One region of the Priestia sp. TSO9 genome, then DNA from elsewhere that is predicted to be linked to it. Evidence: riboswitches for the same ligand, from Rfam matches in the RefSeq annotation. Region 1 holds a riboswitch; the other holds the start of a gene.
What was found. Region 1 has a riboswitch for ZMP and ZTP ahead of LJC66_RS03825 (glutamate/serine transporter AimA). Riboswitches for the same ligand answer to the same signal wherever they lie in the genome.

Region 1 (3,178 bases):
AGATTTTTGTAAACGATAAATAATAAATGTACACACAGGCGTTAAGAAGACCCATAAAAATAACCATAAATGCAAAAGAGGTAATCCAAAAATAATTGGATGAATGTTATTTACAAAAGGTAAAACAGCGAATTGAGCAATAAATGGAATGATGAATAAAATAAAAATTATGAATTTTCTGTTCAATTTTACTCCTCCTATTAAAAATTTATCTAACAATGTTCACTATGATAGCAAGTCTGACATGGTAAAGCAATAAGTTTTTTGAAAATTTCGTTATAATCTATGAAAATTTTTTTAGAAAAACAAAAAAGAGCTTGTGATGAGAGTATATTTGAAATGATTATGAAAGAAAAAAAGGGGAATAATCTAAGCGAAGCTGCTCTTGAAGCAAAAAAAGCACGAAAAAGAAGAAATTTAGTTTTGACCGGGAAGTTTTTGTTATTTCGCTGAGATAAAGTATATTGCTATTGCATCATAAGAAAAGAATTTGTATGTTCAAATAGAGATTCATGGAAAGAATAAAACAGAGCAAATAAAAAAACTAGACAATAAGTGCTTGTCTAGTTCCACCACTCTGTCAATGGTCCTTTGTCGCCATAAACAGGATCTGTTGTAGGAATAGGTACTTGTGCAATTTCATCAAATACGTGAGGGCGATCAGTTTGTTTTCCTGTTCGTAAATTGTAATCCATGCCCTCTGGATAAGCTCCAACCACTTTAAAATCAGCAGTTGACTGCAGACGCATATGCCCTGTTCCTGCAGGAAGTACGAGCACATCGCCAGCGTGCACCACGATATTTTCCCCCATATGTCCACCTAGTTTTAAACGTGCAGATCCGCTAATTACGCCTAGTGCTTCATGGGAATTGCTGTGGTAATGGTGAAAATCATGTATGCCACCTACCCAGCTGTTTTTCCAGTTGTGAGAATTAAAAATGCTCTCCACTTTCTCTTTCTTACTAATAAATACGTGTTCATACAATAAAACTGGAAGACGAGGGTGATTTGGAATGGTTCCGTCGTCATCAAAATAAAGAACTTTTACATTTGCATAATTCATAAGCATCCCTCTAACAATCTTTTTTCGTAATTTTCCCTGTTTTTTGCTTGCGTAAACAGAGAAGTTTGCTCGAAGTACTTCATTTGTTGCGAAGTGCATGATATGTAGGTTTTAACGTTTTCCTAAAAGAAGTCTCCCACTTCAAGCGTAGCTAAGTGGTGGACAGTTCACTTTAGTATCTTTTCTTCATATTGTATATAAGTAAAGGGTCTAGTGCAAGAATTCTATGGATATATAGCTGCTAATTCTTATTATGTAAATGAATACTATATATTAGTATAATCTTTAGAAGGTAATCTACTCGTGGAGTAAAAGAATCAAACAACAAGAAAAGATAGGATTTTAGTTATTTTTGTAATTAAAAAGAGGTTTTTAGAAGTTTTATTCGGAATTTTACGAATAATTTATTATTTTTATAAAAGTAATGTAAACATTTTTGTGTATTGAGTAATAGAAATGAATGTTATATACTGATAAAAAATATATTCCTATATGTGACTGGCGCAACATGGATGACCATGGGGGAGCATATAGCGTATAAGCCGCGCGCCTGGGCAAACACTTGAGAAATTTTCGCAAGTGTTTTTTTATTTTCCTAGGGAAGAGGAGTAGATTTGGATGAGCAATATGCAAAGGAAGATGGGAACATTTGCTTTAACCATGACAGGCATAGGTTCGATTATCGGTTCAGGGTGGCTGTTTGGAGCATGGAAAGCAGCTCAAATTGCGGGACCCGCGGCTATTTTTTCATGGGTTATTGGAATGGTGGTTATTTTGACCATTGCTCTATCATATGCTGAACTGGGCGCGATGTTTCCACAAGCAGGGGGGATGGTTAAATATCCTCAGTATTCACACGGATCATTTATTGGTTTTTTGGCTGCTTGGGCTAACTGGATTTCAATCGCTTCAACGATAACAGTGGAGGCTATTGCATCTGTGCAATATATGAGTACTTGGCCGTGGAAATGGGCTCGCTGGACTCACGAATTAGTAGATAATGGAATTTTGACGTCCAAGGGGTTGGCAGTTGCGTCTTTGTTATTATTCGTTTACTTTTTTATGAACTATTGGACGGTAAATCTCTTTGCTAAAGCAAACTCATTTATTACGATTGTTAAATTAATTATTCCTGGTTTAACGGCAGGGGCTTTATTTTTTGCTGGTTTTCATAGTGGAAACTTTTCAAGTGAGCATGGGGTTGCCCCTTATGGGTGGGCCAGTGTTTTAACGGCAGTGGCAACATCAGGTATTGTGTTTGCATTTAATGGGTTTCAAAGTCCTGTAAATATGGCAGGAGAAGCAAAATCACCTAATAAATCGATTCCGGTAGCTGTAATTGGTTCAATTTTTATTGCAGGAATTGTATACATTATATTGCAAATTGTTTTTATCGGAGCAGTAAGTCCGTCATCAATTGCTGATGGATGGAATCATTTGAATTTTAATTCTCCTTTTGCTGATTTAGCGATTGCGCTTGGAATTAACTGGCTAACAATTGTGTTATACGCAGACGCATTTGTTTCTCCTTCCGGCACAGGTGCTACATATACGGCAACTACTTCTAGAATGTTATACGGGATGCAGCAAAATGGATATTTGCCAAAGATATTTGGTACTCTTCATCCACTTTACAATGTCCCGCGCTCAGCTATGTGGCTAAATTTAGCAGCTTGCTTTTTGTTTCTCTTTTTATTTAGAGGATGGGGTGTCTTAGCAGAAGTGATCTCAGTAGCGACGCTTATCTCTTATATTATGGGTCCTGTAGCGCTTATAACATTAAGAAAAACGGCTTCACACTTTTACCGTCCATTTTATTTAAAAGGGGCATCAGTTATTGCGCCATGCGGCTTCGTTTTTGCTTCCTTGACGCTTTACTGGGCAAGGTGGCCACTTACAGGTGAAGTGATCTTTATTATGGCAATTGGCCTGCCTGTTTATTTTTATTACCAAGCGAAAAATAAATGGGTGGGCTTTAAAAAAGAATTTTTAACCGGGGCTTGGATGCTTATCTATTTAGCGTGCATGATTTTTATTTCCTACATAGGAAGCGAAAAATTCGGAGGCAAAAATATTTTGCCTTTCGGATGGGATATGCTAGTGATTGCTTGCGT
Region 2 (3,178 bases), on a different contig from region 1:
AGCAGGTCTTTTAATACGTCTTTGTTGCTGCCAAAGTCACTGTAAACGCCGTACTTCAACTGGCGGCCAAATGATTCATAAAACTTCTCGTACTTTTCACGTTCGTTTTTAAGCAAACTTTTTAATTCATTTTTGATTTTCTTGCCGATGTTTTTGGCAATCAGCTGAAGCTGGCGATCTTGCTGTAAGATTTCACGCGAAATATTAAGAGATAAATCTTCAGAATCTACCATACCTTTCACGAAGCTAAAGTAGTCTGGAAGAAGATCTGCGCATTTATTCATAATTAATACGCCGTTTGAATACAGTTCAAGTCCTTTTTCAAATTCTTTTGAGTAGTAATCAAACGGACTATTTTCTGGAATAAATAAAATAGCATTGTAGCGAATCGTTCCATCCACATTAATGTGAAGGTGAGTGAGCGGTTTATCAAACCCGTAGCGCTTTTCTGAATAAAACTGCTCATAGTCTTCTGAAGTCAATTCATTTTTGTTTTTCTTCCAGATCGGTACCATACTGTTGATAACTTGCTCTTCTGTATAATCTTCTAGCTCGTTATCAGAACCTTCTTTAGGACGTTTTTCCGTTATGTCCATTTTAATCGGGTAGCGGATAAAGTCTGAATATTTTTTAATGATCTCTTTTAAACGATACTCTTCTAGATACTCATCATATGTTTCATCTTCTGTATTTTCTTTGATTTTTAAAATGATTTGAGTTCCAACCGTTTCTTTTTCGCAAGGTTCGATTGTATAACCATCAGCACCAGTAGATTCCCATTTATAGGCTTCATTGCTGCCTAACGCTTTACTAATCACCGTTACGACATCTGCCACCATAAACGCTGCGTAAAACCCAACGCCGAATTGGCCAATAATCGTGTGTCCGTCCTTTGTTTCATTTTCATTTTTAAACGCAAGGGAACCGCTTCGCGCAATTGTGCCCAAGCTGCTTTCAAGCTCTTCTTGCGTCATGCCAATCCCAGTATCCGTAATGGTTAAGGTACGGTTAGTTTTATGTGGTGTTACTTTTATGTAATAGCTTTCTTTGTTAAAACGCAAGGAGTCGTCTGTTAAGGCTTTGTAATAAATTTTATCGATTGCATCGCTTGAATTTGATAGAAGTTCTCTCAAAAATACTTCTTTTTGAGAATAGATGGAATTAATCATCATCTCTAATAATCGCTTTGATTCGGCTTTGAATTCTTTTTTTGACATAAGAAGTTCTCCTTTCCAAATAGGGCTTATAAAATAATTAGCACTTGAGTGGATAGAGTGCTAATCACTCTTTTTATTTAACATGTATTAGGATATTTGTCAATATATTAGGAGATTCACTAAAGAGATTAAAAATTAGACTGAAAAAAGCAAACTTTTAAAAAAAGGTTGAACGTTCTGAAAGAGTTTGCTAGAATATACTTAATTTCAAAGACTATATGTGACTGGCGAAACGCGGATAACCGTGAGGAAGCATATAGTGACGTAGCCGTTCGCCTGGGCAGAGGTAAGGGATTAATACATATCTCTTACCTCTTTCTGTTTAGGGGGAGAGGATATAGAAGTTATCAGACATGTAGGCTAAAAAACCAGACTTTTAAAAAAATTAAAAATGAAGTTCCTTTATCCAAAGGTAAAAACATGTAAAATTACGATGATAATCAGAGGAGAGTACAAAATGAGCACATTAACATTAGAAAAAGTACAAACAATCAAAACATTAAACAACATTGCACAAAAAGGTCTAAATGTTTTTAATCAAGAAGGTTATCAAATTGACAACGACAGCGAAAATCCAGATGCGATTGTCGTGCGTAGCTTTAACATGCACAGCATGGCATTTGACCAAAATTTAAAAGCCATTGCACGAGCTGGAGCAGGAGTTAATAATATACCGGTGGACGCTTGCACGGAGCAAGGTATCGTTGTATTTAATACGCCAGGAGCTAATGCAAACGCAGTAAAAGAAATGGTTTTAACTACAATTATGGCTTCTTCTCGTAACTTATTTGCTGGAGTTGAATGGACAAAAGGATTAGACGGCCAAGGTGATCAAATTCCTAAGTTAGTTGAAGCAGGTAAAAAACAGTTTGTTGGAAAAGAAATCAAAGGTAAAACATTAGGCGTTATTGGTTTAGGTGCAATTGGTGCTCTTGTAGCAAACGACGCGCTTGATTTAGATATGGACGTAATTGGTTTTGATCCATTCATTTCTGTTAATACAGCTTGGAATTTGTCTCGCAACGTACAGCGTGCAATGTCTCTAGAAGAACTATTTGCAGCATCTGACTATATTACGGTTCACGTTCCATTAACGGACGACACAAAAGGTGTTTTCAATAAAGAAACGTTTAGCATCATGAAACCTGATGTTCATATTTTGAACTTCTCACGCGGTGAGCTTGTAAACGAAGAAGATATGAAAGCTGCTCTTGAAAGTGGAAAAGTTGGACGATACATTACAGATTTCCCAAATCAAAATGTCTTGAACATGAAAAATGTTGTACCAATTCCTCATTTAGGGGCATCAACTCAAGAATCAGAAGAAAACTGTGCGGTAATGGCAGCACGTCAAGTGAAAAATTTCTTAGAAACTGGAAACGTTAAAAACTCAGTGAACTTCCCGAATGCATCTCTTCCTTACACTGGGAAAAAACGCGTAGCTGCTTTCCATCACAACGTTCCGAATATGGTAGGACAACTTACGCAAGTATTCTCAAACTACAATTTAAACATCGCAGATATGGTGAACAGAAGCCGCGGTGAATATGCGTATACAATGATCGATATTGACAATCAAGTAAGTGACGAGATTGTGCCTGAGCTAGAAGAAAAAATTGGTCAAATTGAAGGAATTATTACAAGTCGTATTATCTAATTCGGTTACCCTCATATTTTAGTGTTGCAGCCCTAACTTAGAAAAGTTAGGGCTGTTTTTACATAGTGTTTATCTTCATATCATTTCCTTCATTCCCATAGCATATAGAAATACCTTTAAAGAGGTGAGCGTTTTGTCAGGAGAACTGATAGGAATTTTGATAGGGTCACTCATCGCGCTGGCAGGAACATTCATTACGTCTGTCGTAGCCGTAGTGATGTCGAAAGAGCAATACAAGCAAGAGCTTCGGAAAGCATTTATCCAAAAGAAAGTTGATGCTTATACCCATGTGTGTCAAGTTATT

Region 2: it holds a riboswitch for ZMP and ZTP, as region 1 does, so the genes downstream of both, LJC66_RS12215 (phosphoglycerate dehydrogenase) here and LJC66_RS03825 (glutamate/serine transporter AimA) in region 1, are expected to answer to the same signal.

Annotation. Positions count from the first base shown of each region.
Region 1 covers NZ_JAJEKD010000009.1:194,526-197,703, forward strand. The annotation lists gene LJC66_RS03815 (DUF3311 domain-containing protein) at 1-186, opposite strand, end outside; gene LJC66_RS03820 (cupin domain-containing protein) at 564-1,163, opposite strand; ZMP/ZTP riboswitch at 1,549-1,627, shown strand; gene LJC66_RS03825 (glutamate/serine transporter AimA) at 1,683-3,178, shown strand, end outside.
Region 2 covers NZ_JAJEKD010000013.1:794,747-797,924, forward strand. The annotation lists gene htpG (molecular chaperone HtpG) at 1-1,217, opposite strand, end outside; ZMP/ZTP riboswitch at 1,428-1,506, shown strand; gene LJC66_RS12215 (phosphoglycerate dehydrogenase) at 1,675-2,874, shown strand; gene LJC66_RS12220 (hypothetical protein) at 2,999-3,178, shown strand, end outside.